DNA from 4 places in the Bacillus sp. Pc3 genome. Region 3 is predicted to be linked to each of the others. Evidence: riboswitches for the same ligand, from Rfam matches in the RefSeq annotation. Region 3 holds a riboswitch; each other region holds the start of a gene.
What was found. Region 3 has a riboswitch for S-adenosylmethionine ahead of metE (5-methyltetrahydropteroyltriglutamate--homocysteine S-methyltransferase). Riboswitches for the same ligand answer to the same signal wherever they lie in the genome.

Region 1 (4,729 bases), 280 kb from region 3:
GTAAACTCGGGAAACTGCTTTGACGCTTTTTTAACTAATGTGATCGGCCCGCCGACATACGTATCGCCGCGTGAAAATAATTTTTTCACGCCCGGATGCGCGGCATCATCGGTTTTATATACGTGAACGGCTTCTTTTTGTTTATCCGGCGTATAAATATCTTCGATGTCGACTACGCCGTATGTTTCTCCGCCGTAAGTCAGTTTCACCGTGTCGCCGACGGCAAGCTCAGCCGCTTTTTCTGAATCGACCGGAAGCGTGATCGGCAGGGACCAGACAACCCCGGATGCCAGACGCATATTTTCAACGACTGACACGTAATCTTTTTCTGTGAAAAATCCTTCAATCGGGCTGTACCCCCCGATCCCGATCAGCTCTAAATCAGCGAACGAAATCAAATCAAGCTCAATTTCTTTTTGGACGGATGTAAGATCATACTGCTCATTTACCCGGTTAATTAATGTTCCTCCGTGCGGTGCTAAACTCATAATACATGATTCCTCCCAGTTAACAGATAAATAAACTCAGATTAATAGTTAAATGCCTCCGCCTTGTTCATGGACAGAGCGTTTCTCTTTTCGGATGGCTTTCATCAGACTGGCGGCTCCGCCAGCTGCCAAAAGCACGCTGGCCATCATAAAGATGGAATAGTAATCTCCTTTTAACAGCAGGGAGACAAGCAAATACGAAATCGACAGTGACAAAAACGGCGAAACGACCCATACTTTGAGCATCGTTTTCACGACTTCTTTATGAAAAACGTTCGGCCCGTTTTTGGCCATTCCGATACCGATAATTGATGATGATGTGACTTGCGCCAATGGGACCGGCAGACCGAAGACGGAACTGATAATGACAAGCCCCGCGCCGGTTCCTGAAAGCAGTATGCCTTCTCCGGCTGAAAATCTCGTAATCTTTTTCCCGTTGGTTTCAAGCACTTTACGTCCTAAAAGCAGAGCGCCGAGAGCGACAAAGATGCCTCCGTACAGCGTTCCTTTGGACACGCTGAGCACGCCCGCAGCAACCAAAGGGCCCACCGCATTTGCGACATTGTTCATTCCGGCTGAAAAAGCTTCCCAAAACCCCGCAATCAGCAGCACAATCCCCAAAATCTTCTGTTTCCGATTCGAAATGACTCGAATATTCAGAGAACTGAATACCTTCGAGACGAGAAACGTGAAACAGAACGCGACGAACGGTACGAGCACCCAAAAACTCACGATGACTAAAAGATGCTGTAAAAACAATACTTTGTACGCGACGCCGACACCGACAATCGCCCCGACAGTGACCTCACTCGTCGACAGCGGAATGCCGAGCACATTCGCCGTGAATAACGATAGCGCCGCCGATCCGATAATAATGCAGACAATGGTGAGCGTAATGGTTTGTTCGGGAATGATTCCGCCGCTGATCGTCTTAACGACTTCTCCGCCGCCGATAACCGCCCCTGACAGGACTCCGGCCGCGCAAATGATCAGCGCATACGTTTTCTTTTTAACGGCGCCGGACCCGTAAGCGACTCCCATTGAAGCCGCGGCTCCGCTGGCTCCGATATTCATGGCAAAAAACAGGCAGAATAAAATAGCGGCTAATTCCATCGTGCAGCTCCTTTATTCATGCAGTCCGCATTCTGTTTTCGCCATGCCGTTCCATCTGCCGCTCCGCAAATCTTCCGCGGTAAACGCAGGTGAAGTGCACGGTTCACAGCCGATGCTCGGATACCCCTGATCATGAAGGATATTGTAATCCAGCTCATGCTTGGAAGTATATCTCCAGATGTCTTTCCATGTCCAATGGATCAGCGGGCATACTTTAATCGATTGAAACTTGTCGTCTTTATTCAGGAAATTCGTATTCGCCCGGCTCGGCCCTTGATCCCGGCGAAGGCCGGACAGCCATGCCGGATGCCCTGCGAGCGCTTCTCTTAACGGCAGAATTTTTCTGATGTAGCAGCACTGGTTCGGTTCTCTTTCCCACAGTTTATCTCCGTGAGCCTCGGCCTGTTCTTCAAGAGTAAGGCTGGGCTTTTTCAGGATAATGTTCAGTCCCGGGTAACGCTCTTTCACTTTTTCGATCGTTTCATATGTTTCTTTAAAGTGAAGACCCGTGTCGAGAAACACGATTTCCGCGTCTTTCTTTACTTTAGAAATTAAATCGATCAGGACGATGCCCTCAATCCCGAAGCTGCACGCGTAAACAAGCTGGTCTCCGTAGTGGCCGTATGCCCATTTTAAAACGGACAGCGCGCCTTTATAGGAATCGTCTTCCGGAAATGTAATCGCCGGCTCTTCCCATGTGTCATACGTTAGCATTTTTCCTTTCCTCCTCCCGGAGACAATCAAACAGCTGTTGTTTTCTGCCGGTTGTCTTATCCCTCAATCTTTTTTTCATATAAAAAACTTTCAATCCAGCGGAATGAAAGACAGTGACCCGGTATAGCCCTTATCTTCAAAATGCTGTGCATTTTTCTGGATGCGGCACCTTGCATGACACGCAGGTTGCCGGGCGTCATCGGTCCAGTCCCTCAGCCGCTCTTGATAAGCTTTTTAGATTTGTACTAAATTTTAGCACAATTCTAACAGAAGTCAACCCGAGTTTTTTGATAGGAATAATAAAACAGGCCCTGAGGCCTGTTTTTATTGTCATTATTTTTTAAACCAATCTTTTGACTCGGGATTCTGTTTCCATGATTTCAGTTTCTCAACGTCATCTGAATGAATCGTTCCGTTTTCAAGCGCGACTTCAATCAGCGTGTCATAATCCGTTAACGAGTAATAAGGAAGACCCGCTTTTTTAAAGGCTTCTTTTGCTTTCGGCAGTCCGTATGTAAAAATGGAAATGACGCCGAGGACTTCCGCGCCCTCTCTTTGAAGGGCCGCCGCAGCTTCAAGCACGCTGCCTCCGGTAGAAATCAAGTCTTCAATCACGACTGTTTTTTGTCCTTTCTTAATGGCGCCTTCTATTTGATTTCCTTTGCCGTGCGCTTTCGGTTTGCTTCTGACGTAGCACATCGGCGCGCCTGTACGGTCTGCGAGAAGCGCAGCATGCGGAATGCCCGCCGTTGCAGTGCCCGCGATCATCTCCGCCTCGGGAAAATGCTCTTTCAGCAGTTTGCCAAGCCCGTCCGCCACATCATTTCTCACTTTTGGATACGACAATGTCAGACGGTTGTCACAATAGATCGGTGATAAAATGCCGCTCGCCCACGTAAACGGCTCATTCGGGCGTAAAAAGACAGCTTCAATGTGTAATAGATGTTTTGCGATAGCCTGTTTCATCGGCGAACGCCCTCCCATTCCAGTTTAATTGCTTCATATGCTTCAACGGGGTTTTCCGCTTTTGTAATTGAGCGGCCCACAACGATGGCTGACGAACCGTTTTCTTTCGCAAATGACGGAGTCGCCGTCCGGACTTGATCGTCAGCTGTGTCACTGGCCGTGCGGATGCCCGGTGTGACTGTCAGAAATGAAGGCCGGACCGCTTCATAAATGGCTTTTGTTTCATGTACCGAACATACCACTCCGTCCAGCCCGCACTCTTCCGCCATTTTGCCGTAATGCACAACCGTTTCTAACAGCGGCTTATGCAGCAGAAGCTCTTCCTTCGCCACCTGCTCTGAAGTGCTGGTCAGCTGAGTCACCGCGATTAAAGACGGGCGTTTTCTGCCTGCCGGCGTGCCTTCTTCAAGCCCCTCAAGGGCCGCGCGCATCATGCGTGCGCCCCCTGCTGCATGCACATTGACAAGATCAACGCCGAGGCCGGCCAGCCGCTTCATCGCTTTATTGACCGTAGTCGGGATATCATGAAGCTTTAAATCTAAAAATATATCACAATTTCGTTCTTTTAATTGGTGAATGATGGCGGGGCCTTCCTGATAAAAAAGTTCCATCCCCGTTTTGACAAAAAGCCTTTCCTTTTCAAACAAGTCTAAAAACGTTAAAGTCTCTTCCCCTGATGCAAAATCAAGCGCGATGATGGGCAGGTTGTTTTTCATGTTTCCAGCTCCTTCCGATGCATTCACTTACAGATTGAAAGCCGTGCTGGCGCAGCACACGGGGGAGCTGTTCTATGATTTCCGGGCAGACGAACGGATTGACGAAGTTTGCCGTGCCGACGGCAACCGCACTCGCTCCCGCAAGAAGAAATTCTAATGCATCCTCTGCGGTCTGAACGCCGCCCATCCCGATAATCGGGATTTGAACGGCCTGGCTGACTTCGTATACCATCCGGATGGCGACCGGTTTGATCGCCGGGCCTGACAGTCCGCCCGTTTTATTTGCTAAGATCGGCCGTCCCGTCTTAAGATCGAGCCTCATCCCGATGAGTGTATTAATCATCGTCAGACCGTCAGCACCGGCCGCTTCAATCGCTTTAGCAATTTCGGTTATGTTTGCGACATTAGGCGAAAGCTTCACATACACAGGCACTGCGGAAACTTCTTTCACCGCTTTTGTCAGTTCGGCCGCCATGACGGGATCAGTACCAAAAGCAATCCCCCCCGTTTTGACATTCGGACATGAAATGTTAAGCTCAAGCGCATGCACATTCGGCGCTTGGCTGATGTGCTCGGCCACTTCTTTATAGTCGTCCACCTGAGAACCGGCGACATTTGCGATAATCGGCGTGTCAAATTGTTCGAGCCAAGGCAGCTCATGATTGAGCACATGCTCAAGGCCGGGATTTTGCAGACCGATGGCATTCAGCATGCCCGCGCTTGTCTCCGCCA
Region 2 (4,729 bases), 210 kb from region 3:
CCAGTTTCCGTTCTGCATAGGCGATTAACGTGCTTCCCGCTTTTTGCGTCCGGTATTCCTCAAGCGTCGCCATGCCGCGCAGCTGGTAGGCGGGCGCTGCCTGTAACGCCTGCTGGTTCTGCGGGTAGAAAGAAGCGATGCTGATCAATGTCCCGTCGTAAAAACCTCCGAGATGAAAGGCTCCTTTGACGCTGTCCTGATCATATTTACAATCCTCAATCGTCTGATGGGGGCGCAGCACGCTGTGTCTGATCGCGTATGTGTCTTCTGCGGTGATGGGTTTTACTTCAACCATGAAAAAATCCTCCTTTGCTTGATTCTTTTTCTGTATCGTACCATGAAAAAGCCGCCTGTCATATCAGGCGGCCTCTTTCGCGTCAATGCAAATATACATCAGCCCGCTTTTCATCCTTTTGCTTAATATAAGCTGCAAGCTCTGACGTCAAATCAGAACGGAGAAACGGGGTGATTAAATAAATTCCGTTAAACAGTTCGCACGCCGTGTCGAGAAGCGACTTGGCGATGGCGAGGCCTTCGGCTTTCTGCTTCCGCTTGTCTTCGCCGGCGAGCGCCATTTTTTCGCGGATGCTGTCTGACAGCTTAATGCCCGGGATTTCATGATGGATGAACTCTGCGTTGCGGCTGCTCGTTAACGGCATGATTCCGATATACACCGGTGTTTTGAGATGCTTCGTTTCATGATGAATGTCAATGAGCTGCTGCTCCGAGTAGACAGGCTGGGACACGAAGTAGTCAGCTCCGCACTCTATTTTTTTCTCCAGCCGTTTTACTGCTTTATCAAGGTGGCGGACATTCGGATTAAATGCTCCGGCTACGGAAAAGTTCGTTTTCTTGCCGAGCGGTTTCCCAGATAAAGAAATGCCCTCGTTGAATTGTTTAATCAGCCTGATCAAGTCAAAGGACGTTAAATCATAGACGGAGGTAGCCCCCGGAAAGTCGCCGATTTTTGAAGGATCACCCGTGATGGCTAAAATGTCGGTGAGCCCGAGCGTATCCAGCCCCATTAAATGTGACTGAAGGCCGATGATGTTGCGGTCTCTGCATGTAATGTGAACGAGAGAACGGATATCAAGACGCTCTTTCAGCAATGAACCGCAGGCGGCATTGCTGATCCGCGGTGTCGCCAATGAATTGTCGGCGAGCGTCAGCGCTTCTATGCCGGTTTCTTTTAATTCAGCCGCCGCTTGCAGAAATTTGTCAAAATTCAATTTTTTCGGCGGATCAAGCTCTACGATAATTGACCGTTTTTGAGCGGCGATTTCGTTTAAACCCGGCTCGGTCCGTTCATTCCGGACGGAGATGACTTCTTCTTCCCGTCTGATTTTCACTTCTTTATCAGTGACGGGAGAAAGTCCGCGGACCGCTTCAGCCATGGCTCTGATATGGTTTGGCGTCGTACCGCAGCAGCCGCCGATAATGCGCGCGCCCTGAGTGCGGAACTGTACGGCGCTCTCCCGGAAATAGGCATCGTCCGTATCATAAACAAGCCGGCCTTCTTCTAAAGACGGGAGGCTGCTGTTCGGATAGACCGATAAATAAGCGTCACGGAATATCGGCACTTCGGTGAGCGCTTCAATCATGTGGTACGGGCCGAGCCGGCAATTGATTCCCGTTATGTCAGCGCCGAGATCGGCAATTGACCTGAGGGCTTCCCGAAGCGGCGTTCCGTCCTGCAGCACGCCCTGTTCGTGCATGGATACGTTCAGCATAATCGGAAGTTCCGTTTCTTTTCTCGCTATCTTCAGCACTTCGCGCGCCTCTTCTAAATCATAGTATGTTTCCAGGAGCAGACCGTCCGGCTCTTCGTGAAGCAATAAATAAAGCTGCTCCCGAAAGCTGCGTTTAATCTCCTCCAGGCTGTAGGCGTTTTTGTTAAATGTGCGGATGCCGCCCATCGTTCCCAATACATAAGCGCCGTCTGAAGAAGCGCGCGCGATTCTGACCGCTTCCTGATTGATTTTTTTCGTTTCATCCTCAAGTCCGTATCTTGAGAGTTTAATAAAATTCGCGCCGTACGTATTTGTCTGGATGATGTCTGCCCCGGCTTCCACGTAAGCCTTATGTATCCGCTTGATTTCCTCGGGCTTTGATACGTTCAGTTCCTCAAAACATCTGTCAATGCCGTAGGAATAGAGGAGAGTGCCCATCGCGCCGTCTCCGATTAAAATCCGTTCTTTTAAGTCTTGTAATAGTCCCATTGTTTGCCTCCTTCGTCACATTCAGCAAGGAAAAAAGAGAAATAAAAAAAGTCTTCTTAAGAAGAAGACTTTGTAATCATTTGTCTCTCTTCTTATCTTCCAAGCTGTTTTTAGCTTGCTGGATTTAGCACCTTGGTCATGGTTTGGGTTAAACCATTACACCGGTTGCTGAAGCGTCGTCGGGCCAGTCCCTCGGCTTCTCTTGATAAGAACGTTCATGTAATTGTCATGGGTTTCCAAAACTTAACTGTGAAAATCCCTTTCTCCAAATTTACCGAAAATAGAGACAATAATCAATAGGAATCACATAATTTATCTAAAATTAATAAATTGAACGTCAATCGGCAGGTCTGCCCCGCGGACGGCTGCAATAATCTGCTGCAGATCATCTTTATTTTTTCCGGTGACGCGCACTTGGTCGTCCTGAATCTGCGACTTTACCTTCAAGCCGGAGTTTTTAATCACCGCGTTGATTTTTTTGGCGCTGTCTTTATCAATGCCCTGTACAAGCTTCGCGCGCTGGCGCACCGTGCCCCCTGAGGCATTTTCGATTTTGCCGTATTCAATGTTTTTCGTCGGCACGTCCCGTTTGATCAGCTTGCCGCTCAGCACATCTTTGAGCTGATTCAGTTTAAACTCGTCATCAGAAATCAGGACAAGTTCTTCCTTTTCTAAAGTTACATCGCTTTTCGATCCTTTAAAGTCATAGCGCGTGCCGATTTCTTTCAGCGTCATCTGAATCGCATTCTGCACTTCGGGAAATTCAACTTTGGATACAATATCAAAAGAACTTTCTTTTGCCATGAGAAAACCTCCTATAACATTTCACTTATGAGTTGATTATAGTAGAATAAAGAGAAATGTCCAACAGCATAAAGCATGAATTTATGCATATTGGAAAAAATGAGAAAAACATCAGCCCCATACGGGCGAATCAGGAAGGACGATAACATGAGACCAGGGCAGCAGCTCACGCTTAGTATAGATCACCAAACCGATTTCGGTTATTTTTTAACCGACGGCGAGGATACGGTTCTTTTACATAACAGTGAAATCACAGAGGATATTGAAGACAGAGATGAAGTGGACGTATTTATTTACGTCGATCATCAGGAAAGACTCGCGGCGACGATGAAAAAGCCGCTCATCAGCTTTTATGACTACGGATGGGTGGAAGTGACGGACGCTGTGGAGGATATGGGCGTATTCGTCGACGTCGGTCTGTCAAAAGACGCGCTCGTCGCAACGGAGCACCTGCCTCCGTACAAATCCGTCTGGCCGCAAAAAGGCGACAGACTGTATTGCATGCTGAAGGTGACAAGCCGCGGACGCATGTTTGCCAAGCCGGCGCCTGAGGATATCATCAGTGAATTATTTACGGATGCAGAGGAAGACGTCATGAATAAAGACCTGACAGGCACGGTGTACAGACTGATCGCATCAGGCTCTTTTCTGATAACCGATGAAGGCATCCGCGCGTTTATTCACCCTTCAGAAAGAAAAGAAGAGCCGAGACTCGGCAGCCGCGTGACGGGGCGTGTCATCGAGGTGAAGGAAGACGGCTCCGTCAACATGTCCCTGCTGCCGAGAAAGCAGGATGCGCTTTCGGTTGACGCGGAGGAGATTCTGACCTATCTGAGATCAAGAAACGGCGCGATGCCTTACGGAGACAAAAGCGATCCTGACGATATCCGCGAACGGTTTCATTTAAGCAAAGCCGCCTTTAAGCGGGCGCTCGGGCACCTGATGAAAAACGGCAAAGTGTATCAGAAAGACGGCTGGACATACGAAAAACAATAAATTTTCTGCAAAAACATCGGTGAACCAAAACCGGTGTTTTTTATTTTCTCAAAAGCTCCTATATCCCTCATTTGTTTATCAACCTGCCGAACATACATATTTTATTGAAATAAAATATTCTGACATCCGAACCGATATATAACTATAGAAAAAAACAAAAGGAGAGTTTCAATGAGAAAAATGGCGATATTTGCGGCTGTACTGCTGCTTGCGCTCAGCACGGCGGGATGTGCCGGCAAATCCGAGGAGACGGCGGCCGAAAAAACGAAAACAATCGGCATCATGCTGACAGACAACGGCCTCGGCGACCAATCATTTAATGATTCAGGCTTTCAAGGTTTGATGAAAGCAAGAGACGAGCTCGGCATCACATTTGATTACAGAGAAATAAAAGACACCGGTACGTACGAAAAAGGACTGACCCAGCTTGTCCGGGAAGGCAATGATGTTGTTGTGGGGCTCGGTTACAGCATGCAGGCGGATTTAGAAAAGGTCGCCAAAAAATATCCGAAGCAGCGGTTTGTGCTGATTGATTCCGTATCAGACCTGGATAATGTCACCTCCGTCACGTTTAAAGAGGATGAAGGAAGCTTCTTAGCCGGAGCGCTGGCGGCCATGACGAGCAAAACCGGCACAATCGGATTTATCGGCGGTTCAGATGCCGACGTCATTAAACGGTTTAAAAAAGGCTATCTGAAAGGCGCGGAATC
Region 3 (4,729 bases):
GCAGCATGATTCACTAAGTGAACTTGCGAAGGCGCTGAAGAATAAATAGCACGCCCAGAAAAAACAGCCACCCGCGATTTGCGGATGGCTGTTCTTTTTTTATACAAGCTGGGCTTGTTTTTTTCGTGCCTGTTTCGCGGCGTCGACCATATTTTTTAATGCCGCAACGGTTTCTTCCTGCTGTCTTGTTTTCAGTCCGCAGTCCGGGTTTACCCAGAAGCGGTCAGTCGGACACACTTCAAGCGCGTCATCAATAATTTGATAGATTTCTTCAGTTGCCGGCACACGCGGGCTGTGAATGTCGTAAACACCGAGTCCGAGGCCTTTCACGTAAGGATGTTCTTTCAAGTATTCTAAAAATCCTCCGTGGCTTCTGCTGTGTTCGATTGTAATGACATCCGCGTCAAGATCATTGATCGTATCTACGATATCTTCAAAGTTGCTGTAACACATATGCGTATGAATCTGCGTCTCATTTTGCACAGAAGACGTCGTTAACCGGAATGCTTCTGCGGCCCAAGTTAAATATTCATCCCAATCCTGCGTTTTTAACGGCAGTCCTTCGCGGAGCGCGGGTTCATCTACCTGGATAATCTGAATACCGGCATCTTCAAGCGCTTTTACTTCTTTTCTGAGGGCAAGCCCGATCTGGAAGGCGATTTCTTTTCTTGAAATATCCACACGCGGGAATGACCAGTTTAAGATGGTGACAGGTCCCGTCAGCATGCCTTTCATGTGTTTTTCCGTCAGCGATTGGGCGTAGACCGTATCTTTTACCGTCATCGGTTCGATAAATTCGACATCTCCGAAAATGACAGGCGGACGTACGCAGCGTGAACCGTAAGACTGCACCCATGCATATTTCGTAAAGGCGAATCCGGCCAGTTTTTCACCGAAGTATTCGACCATGTCCGTCCGCTCGAATTCTCCGTGAACGAGCACGTCTAAGCCGATTTCTTCCTGAATGTCAACCCAGCGCTTCGTTTCCGCATTAATAAAGGCTTGGTACTGTTCATCCGTCCAATCTTTTTTCCGCCATTTTTGCCGTGCGCTCCGCACCTCTGCAGATTGAGGGAAGCTTCCGATTGTCGTCGTCGGCAGAAGGGGAAGACCGAGTGATTCATTCTGCAGCGCCAATCGTTCTTCAAAGCTTGCCGGACGGGAGAAATCTTTTTCCGTCAGCTGATTCAGCTCTTCTTTTTGAGCTGAGTTCGCTCCTGTTGCGAATGCTTTTAAAGCCTTAAGTGCCGCTTTTGATTCTTCGATCTGCTCACTGACGGCCGCTTTGCCGGACAGAAGCCCTTCTTTTAAGACGCCGAGTTCAGCCAGTTTTTCTTTAGCGTATGACAGGCCGTTCAGCAAATCCTTTTCAAGATGCTCGTCAGGGTGTTTCGCCACCGGCACGTGCAGAAGGCTGCTTGAAGGCTGAATCCATAACTCCTCAACATCAGCGTGGCTGAGGATATCCAGAGCCGCGTCCAGGCGTTCTTCAACATCGATTTTCCAAATGTTGCGGCCGTCGATCACACCGGCTGCCAGCACTTTATCTTTCGGGAAGCCGTGCTTTTTCAGCTGATCAAGGTTTCTGCCTTTATCATGCACGAAGTCAAGCCCGATTCCCTGTACGGGATAAGAAACGAGTTCTTCATATGCATCAACCGAATCGAAGTATGTCTGCAGGAGGACATTCAGTCCTGAAAGCTCTTTTGTGATCGCTTCATAGAGTTCTTTTGCGGCACGGACGTCTTCAGAAGAAGCTGTCACAAGGGCCGGCTCATCGATCTGAACCCATTTTACGCCTTCAGCTTCAAGTTCTTTCAGCAGCTGCACATAAAGAGGAACAAGGCGTTTTTGAATCGCTTTCGCTTCTGATTCTTCGTATCCTTTCGCAAGTGTGACGAATGTGTACGGACCGACGATGACAGGTTTTGTTTCCGCTCCGAATTCTTCTTTGATCCGGCGGTAGTCGTCAAGCTGTTTGTTTCTCGTCAGACGGAATTCAATGCTTTCGTCATATTCAGGGACGATGTAATGGTAGTTGGTATTAAACCATTTCGTCATTTCACTGGAAACGGCGTCTTTTACACCGCGGGCAATCGCAAAGTATGTATCAACGGGATCCGTGATGCTGCGGAATCTTTCCGGAATCCAGTTAAAGCTGACGGCGGTATCAAGCACATGGTCATAATGGGTGAAATCAGAGACCGGCACGATATCGACATGTTGGTCAAGCTGTGTTTTGACAGCTGATAAGAATAAACCGTCAAGCTCTTTAAGAAACGTTTCTTTATCAGTTTTACCTTTCCAATAAGCCTCAAGCGCTTTTTTCCATTCTCTGTTCAAGCCGATTCTCGGAAAACCGAGGTTCGAAGTTTTGATTGTTGTCATTAAGTTTCCTCCTTTAAGTGAGATGTAACAAAAAAGCCTCTTTCTCATGAGAGAAAGAGGCTTTAACTTCAAAATGCAAGCCTCTCTTATCTCTCAGATCACGTCTGATGGAATTAGCACCGTGCCTTATGAGACATTCGTCTCGGCGCAAAAATCACGCGCCCCATTTCACAATGGAATTACGGTCGGTTGCTGTTGGGGTCAAAAGGCCAATCCCTCGCCCAACTCTCGATAAGAGAAAATATTTCAATTTTTTTGAAAAGTTACATCATTTGTTGGTTATCTTATCAGCTTATTCAGATCACTGTCAATAGAAAATCTCACATTTTAAAAATTAGTGATGTGACAAGCTGATCAATCATTATATGAGAAAAATATCAGAAAGACAGCAGCTGTGCCTGTTCGGCTCTTTCCATCAGCACTTCAGGCGCGTCTAAATACAGGAATCCGTTCCCGGCCAATGTTTTGGCGATGTCCAAAGGAAGGGTCCGCCGCACGAGCTGGGCGTAGACTTCAGTCTCAGAAAGCGTCCGCTGAAACGCGTCCTGTTCAAGCCCTTTTATTAAGGCAAGCGCTCCGCTCACATGCGGGGCGGCCATTGAAGTGCCCGTCAGTTTCCCGTATTTATGGTTGGGAAGGGTGGAGAGAATATTTTCTCCCGGAGCCACCAGGTCAATCTCTTTGTTGGCGTTTGAAAATTCAGACGATTTACGGGCGATTGAGACTGATCCGACTGCGATCACTTCGTTGTAAGCGGCCGGATACGACAGTTCCTCTGTACGCTCGTCTCCGTCGCCTTCGTTTCCTGCCGCGCAAACGACCAGAACACCGCTTTTTACCGCATTTGTGACGGCTTCTTTCAATTCAGGCACATCGCTTGGCCCGCCGAGTGACATGGAAATGATATCGGCCTTTTGTTCAACGGCGTAGTTGATGCCGTTAATGATCCATTCGTATTTGCCGCTGCCGTTTTGACCGCCGAGAACTTTAACGATTAAAAGGCTTGCTTCCGGCGCGACACCCGAAATTCCGCCGTTTGAATCATTGGCGGCAATCGTTCCGGAAACGTGTGTCCCGTGTCCGTTATAATCGGAAATCGCGTCTTCTTTGCCTTCGTCATCATCGGTGAAGTTTTTCCCGCCGACAATCCGGTCTTTCAAATCAGGATGATTGATGTCGCAGCCTGTGTCAAGCACCGCGATTTTAATATCCTTGCCTTTAAACCCTTTTGCCCACAACTCTGGCGCCTTAATCACTTTAATACCCTCTGGAAGCTCGTTTACCTCCATGATCTGTTCATCCGTGACATAAGGAATCAAATGCATTTCACCATTCATAAAAAAGCCCTCCTTTTTTATGCTTGCGAGTGGATACAAGGGTGTTGCTACTATTTTATGGCAGAGCATGCCGGCCGGAAAGAGTCATTTGAAGCATTTTCATAAAAAAGGCGTAATCTATCGTACTAAAAAATTTCAAATAAATGGATAGTTTAACAGCTTTTATTTTCATTCATGATCCGCTGACGCTATAATTGGAAATGGGAAAGGAGAAGAGATATGAAGATAAGTGAAGCATTGTACAACTATTTTTCAGAACAAGTGGATCAAATTGCGAAAGAGTGGATCGAAACGATGGAAGATTCGGATCCGAATTCGATTTATTCTTTGACAAATCCCGTCATCACAGAAGAACTGACGGAGCAGGATAAAGAATTTTACCGGCATATTAATAAAATGTATATCATGCCGGAAAAAGAATTTTTAGAAGAGTTCGAGCGGTGGGTGATTGAGCTTGCGAAAGACCAGAAGCATCTGGATACTCCCGTCCAGTATGTGGTCCGTGAATTCATGAGAAACCGGAGACTATACGTCAGTTATTATAATGCGTTTGCCGATAAACATGAATCTTCGTTTGCACAGGGGGAAAGGAAGAAATGGGAGAATTTAATTGTACAAGTATTTGATTTTACGATTTACACGTTTGTCGATCATGCCGAGCATAACTCAAAAATGCAGCTGAATGCGCAAAGAGAAATGATTTTGGAGTTAAGCTCGCCGGTTATCACGCTGAGCAAACGGACGGCGCTGCTGCCGCTTGTCGGCGATATTGACACGGAGCGCGCCAAATTCATTCTTGAAAATACGCTGAGCACATGTGCAAAACGGCTGATTGAACATCTGCTAATTGACCTGTCGGGTGTAGTGGTTGTCGATACGATGGTGGCGCATCAGATTTTTAAATTAATTGAGGCGCTGAAATTGATCGGCGTCACGTCCACTTTATCCGGAATCAGGCCGGAAATCGCTCAAACCGCCGTACAGCTCGGCATTAATTTCTCAGA
Region 4 (4,729 bases), 130 kb from region 3:
TAATGTTTTGGTTTTTGCTCTTTCTTTCTCTTTTAATTGAAACAATTCGAGCATCTCATCTGTTCTTTTTTTTGCTTCTTTTTTCGGAATTCCGTAGACACCGGCTATAAACTCTAAGTTTTCCCGTACGGTTAGATGAGGAGCGATAGCTGTTTCCTGCGGGGACATATTCAATTTCGGTTTTATTTTATCTAAATCAGTCAAAATACTGTGTCCAAGCACTGATGCATCACCGTCATCCGGAGAAAGGAGTCCGCAAAGCATACTGATTAATGTCGTTTTTCCGGCTCCGTTCTCACCGAGTAAAGCAAAAAATTCCCCTTTCTCAACTGAGAACTCAAGACGGTCAACGGCGGCGGTTTCTTTATAATGTTTCGTTAATTGCTTCAGCTCAATCGCGTGCATTTACTCATCCTCGCTATCTGCGTCGATTTGCTTAGCGTTTAAAATATCTTTTGCAAACTCGAAAAAGAGTTCTTGTTTAACAAGTGCGATACCTTGCTGGTCATCCCCAAGCATAAGCAGTGAATCCCCCGGATTTATATCGAAAACATCTCTTGCTTCTTTAGGAATGACAATCTGTCCTTTTGTGCCCACTTTAACAGTCCCGAATATGTGTTTTCCTTTTGGTGCCGTCATGTTTATCCCTCCGAAATATGAATTGTATTTTTTGTATGAATTGTAATACTTCGTATACTAAACATACATTAACCTTCCATAAAATGCAATAAAATTCATGAAATAGTATTATTTTCATAAAAAAAGCACTCCTGCCATATAACAGGAGTGCTTTTGATTTTATCGTTTGTGTTCCTTTATCATTTCCAGATGGGGGATGCCCGCATCGAGAAATTCTTCGCCGGATGTGACGCGGTATCCTTGTTTTTCGTAAAACGGAACGGCCTGCGTCTGCGCATGTAAGATAAAGCTGTCGGCGCCCTTGGCTGCCGCCGCTTTTTCAAGCGCCTGCATAATGATGGCTCCGACGCCTAAAGAACGATGGCTTTTCATCACGCAGATGCGCTCTAATTTTCCATGCCCGTTTTTCAAGCGCCATCTGCCGGCTCCGACCGGCTGGCCGCCGTCATATATGACTATATGCTCTGACGTGTCTTCGAATTGATCAATCTCTTCTTCTTCCGGAACGTGCTGTTCTTTAACAAAGACCTCTTTTCTGACGAAAAAAGCGTCGTTCAGCTGTTTTTCAGTTTTTGCGATGATGGATTCCAAGCAGTTATTCTCCTCCGCCTAATAAAAATGTTTCGTACACAGTCCATGAGCCGTTATCCAGCTGATAGAGCAAGTGAAAACGGTCGATGACTTCTTCGTGGGAAATGTCCAGCATTTTCAGCTGTCCGAGTACGTCGGAATGTTCATCTGACGACAGCTTCTGGCCGACCGTGACATGCGGAACGAAGCTGTATTCCGGCTCGCCGGATAATGCTCCTGAGTAGCATTTCTCACTCAGAGATTTTAATTCCTCCGTCGGCTCTGCTTTCATATATATCACATTATTCACAGGAGAAAACGAGCTGTATTTTGTGATTTTCAGAACGAGCGGATGCGACTCTTTCGCCGTCTGTCTCAGCTGTGATACGACCTGCTCGATTTCCTGTTCTGTCGCTTCAAACGGATCTCTTACCGTCAGATGCGGCGGAATGAGCGCATAGCTCGGGTCGTAGCGTTTCCGGTACGAATTAGCGAGATCCTGTAATTTTTTTGATGGAAATAAAACAATACCGTATTTCATGAAAGTTCCCTCCTTAAATGAATGGTTACAGCATTTTTTTCAGCGCCGGCGTGATGAGCGGCTGCCAGTAGGTCCATTTATGATCCCCGTCGAAGGTTTCATACGTGTATTCAGACTGTTTGCTTTCCAGCAGCTGTTTGAGCTCTTCGTTCGGCGCGGTGAAATCAAGAACCTGGCCGTCTGTCGTGTGAACGCCGGTTTCTTTTTCTCCGATTTGATGATAAACGGAAATCTGTTTGAGATCCTCCGACTGCCGGACGGCATCCAGCACGTGCCCGTCAACATACGGAGACTGCATGATGACGTTTCCAAACATGTTCGGATAGTCAATCGCCGTCATAAGCGAAACGGTTCCGCCGAGGGAATCCCCGATCATGGTGCGGCCGTATCCGACTTGATAAGTCGGGTATTCTTTGTCGATAAAAGGAACGAGCTCATTTGCGATAAATCGCTTATATGAGGCGAATTTAGAGCCTTCTGGATGGTATGTGTTTCTTCGCTCCCGCACATTTTTATAAGGGACGCCGATAATGATGCAGCGGTCAATTTCCCCTTTTGACATAAGCTCTTCCGCCTGCCGCCCGATTCTCCCTAATCTGAAATAATCATGGCCGTCCTGAGCGATGACCGTATGATATTTATACAGAGGGGAGAAGGTGGCGGGCAGGTAGACCAAAACGGTCATTTCCTCTTCAAGCTCATGGGAGAAAAGTTTTTTCTCATGAATGATTCCGTTTTTTGATGCCACTTCGCATTCCTCCAGGCCGCTTCTTGTCTTGATGGTTTTTTCCTATTGTACCATGAATTATTAGAAATTTCTTTCTTCAGATGCACTTCTTGCGAGAGTTCAGATAAATAAAAAGTTATTGAAATTCATTTTATAGTGCGTTAATATAGAACAATCAGAAAATACAAAACAATATTCTTATCACGAGAGGTGGAGGGACTGGCCCTTTGAAACCTCAGCAACCGGTTTGCTTTGCCGCGGGAAGGCAAAGTGCCAAGGTGCTAAATCCAGCAAGCGATTCACATGCTTGGAAGATAAGAGGAAGAGAAAAGCTCCTTCTTCTTATGAAGAGGGGGCTTTTTTATTTTTGAAAAAGGATGGTGCTTACTGATGACGCAGCATGTTGATACAAAATTAGCCCAAATCGGAAATAGAAGCGAAGAAGCAACGGGAACGGTCAGTCCGCCGATTTATCTGTCCACCGCTTACCGACATAGAGGAATTGGAGAATCTACAGGTTTTGATTACGTGCGCACGAAAAACCCGACACGCCAGCTCGTTGAAGACGCTATCGCCGTGTTGGAACACGGTGCGAGAGGCTTTGCTTTCAGCTCGGGAATGGCAGCCATTCAAACGATTATGGCTTTATTTAAAAGCGGGGATGAATTGATTGTATCCTCCGATTTATACGGAGGCACGTACCGTTTGTTTGAAAACGAATGGAGAAAATACGGCTTAAGCTTTATTTACGATGATTTCAGCGATGAAGACTGTTTACGCTCCAAAATAACGGAAAACACGAAAGCGGTATTTGTTGAAACACCGACAAACCCGTTAATGCAGGAGGCGGACATTGAAAAAATCGCCCGGATTACGAAAGAAGCCGGCCTGCTTTTGATTGTGGATAATACGTTTTATACCCCGGTGCTCCAGCGCCCGCTTGAACTGGGAGCGGACATCGTCATTCACAGCGCCACAAAATATTTAGGCGGGCACAATGATCTCCTTGCCGGTCTGGCTGTCGTAAAGGATGAAGAGCTCGGCGAGATCATGTTTAATCACCAAAATGCGATCGGCGCGGTTCTTTCGCCGTTTGATTCGTGGCTTTTAATGAGAGGGATGAAAACACTCGGACTCAGAATGCGCCGTCATGAAGATAACGCCCGTGAACTTGCAGAATTTTTAGAACAGGAAGAAGAAATCGCCGATGTGTTATATCCCGGAAAAGGCGGGATGCTGTCTTTCCGGCTGCAAAAAGAGGAATGGGTCAATCCGTTTTTAAAGGCGCTGAAAACGATCTGTTTCGCAGAAAGTCTCGGCGGGGTGGAAAGCTTTATTACATACCCCGCGACACAGACGCACATGGATATTCCTGAAGACATCCGTATTGCAAACGGCGTCTGCAACCGTCTGCTGAGATTTTCAGTGGGCATTGAACATGCAGAAGATTTGAAGCGGGATGTAAAGCAGGCATTACAGCAAGTAAAAGAGGGGGGCCGTGTCATATGAGTAATCACAATTGGACGCTGGAAACCCAGCTCGTGCACAATCCATTTAAAACAGACGGAGCCACCGGAGCCGTCAGCGTCCCGATCCAGCATGCTTCCACATTCCATCAGTCTTCATTTGAAGAATTCGGGACATATGACTACAGCCGCTCAGGCACACCGACAAGAACAGCGCTTGAAGAAACGATCGCAGGTCTTGAAGGCGGAACGAGAGGCTTTGCTTTCAGCTCGGGAATGGCGGCGATTTCGACGGCGTTTCTGCTCTTATCCCAAGGCGACCATGTCCTCGTCACGGAGGATGTGTACGGCGGAACATTCCGCATGGTGACTGAGGTTCTGTCCCGTTTCGGAATTGAACATACCTTTGTCGATATGACGGACACAGAAGCGGTCGCCCGAACCATCCGCCCGAACACGAAAGCCATCTATATGGAAACACCGTCAAATCCGACGCTCGGCATCACGGATATTAAGGGCGTCGTCAAACTGGCAAAGGATCACGGCTGTCTGACATACCTTGACAATACTTTCATGACGCCTGCTCTGCAGCGTCCGCTTGATCTCGGTGTAGATATCGTGCTCCACAGTGCGACGAAATTTTTAAGCGGACACAGTGACGTGCTGTCAGGCCTTGCCGCCGTAAAAGATGAAGAGCTCGGCAATCAGCTGTATAAGCTGCAAAACTCATTTGGAGCGGTGCTCGGCGTTCAGGACTGTTGGCTCGTATTGAGAGGCTTAAAAACA

Region 1: another riboswitch for S-adenosylmethionine. It lies ahead of SB24_RS02005 (phosphoadenylyl-sulfate reductase); the one in region 3 lies ahead of metE (5-methyltetrahydropteroyltriglutamate--homocysteine S-methyltransferase).
Region 2: another riboswitch for S-adenosylmethionine. It lies ahead of SB24_RS04355 (bifunctional homocysteine S-methyltransferase/methylenetetrahydrofolate reductase); the one in region 3 lies ahead of metE (5-methyltetrahydropteroyltriglutamate--homocysteine S-methyltransferase).
Region 4: another riboswitch for S-adenosylmethionine. It lies ahead of SB24_RS03905 (methionine biosynthesis PLP-dependent protein); the one in region 3 lies ahead of metE (5-methyltetrahydropteroyltriglutamate--homocysteine S-methyltransferase).

Annotation. Positions count from the first base shown of each region.
Region 1 covers NZ_CP010406.1:510,052-514,780, forward strand. Annotated here, with positions in the region: gene sat (sulfate adenylyltransferase) at 1-488, opposite strand, end outside; gene SB24_RS02000 (sulfate permease) at 537-1,601, opposite strand; gene SB24_RS02005 (phosphoadenylyl-sulfate reductase) at 1,614-2,315, opposite strand; SAM riboswitch class I at 2,443-2,547, opposite strand; gene pyrE (orotate phosphoribosyltransferase) at 2,649-3,281, opposite strand; gene pyrF (orotidine-5'-phosphate decarboxylase) at 3,278-3,997, opposite strand; gene SB24_RS02020 (dihydroorotate dehydrogenase) at 3,966-4,729, opposite strand, start outside.
Region 2 covers NZ_CP010406.1:998,376-1,003,104, reverse strand. Annotated here, with positions in the region: gene SB24_RS04360 (GNAT family N-acetyltransferase) at 1-295, opposite strand, end outside; gene SB24_RS04355 (bifunctional homocysteine S-methyltransferase/methylenetetrahydrofolate reductase) at 378-2,219, opposite strand; SAM riboswitch class I at 2,309-2,431, opposite strand; gene SB24_RS04350 (YajQ family cyclic di-GMP-binding protein) at 2,532-3,023, opposite strand; gene SB24_RS04345 (CvfB family protein) at 3,123-4,019, shown strand; gene SB24_RS04340 (BMP family lipoprotein) at 4,191-4,729, shown strand, end outside.
Region 3 covers NZ_CP010406.1:790,352-795,080, reverse strand. Annotated here, with positions in the region: gene yeiL (transcriptional regulator YeiL) at 1-49, shown strand, start outside; gene metE (5-methyltetrahydropteroyltriglutamate--homocysteine S-methyltransferase) at 100-2,388, opposite strand; SAM riboswitch class I at 2,472-2,626, opposite strand; gene SB24_RS03180 (S8 family peptidase) at 2,766-3,725, opposite strand; gene SB24_RS03175 (STAS domain-containing protein) at 3,945-4,729, shown strand, end outside.
Region 4 covers NZ_CP010406.1:920,542-925,270, reverse strand. Annotated here, with positions in the region: gene SB24_RS03930 (ABC transporter ATP-binding protein) at 1-405, opposite strand, end outside; gene SB24_RS03925 (AbrB/MazE/SpoVT family DNA-binding domain-containing protein) at 406-639, opposite strand; gene SB24_RS03920 (GNAT family N-acetyltransferase) at 799-1,230, opposite strand; gene SB24_RS03915 (YjcG family protein) at 1,235-1,750, opposite strand; gene SB24_RS03910 (esterase family protein) at 1,776-2,498, opposite strand; SAM riboswitch class I at 2,673-2,798, shown strand; partial or broken gene SB24_RS03905 (methionine biosynthesis PLP-dependent protein) at 2,868-3,990, shown strand; gene metC (cystathionine beta-lyase) at 3,983-4,729, shown strand, end outside.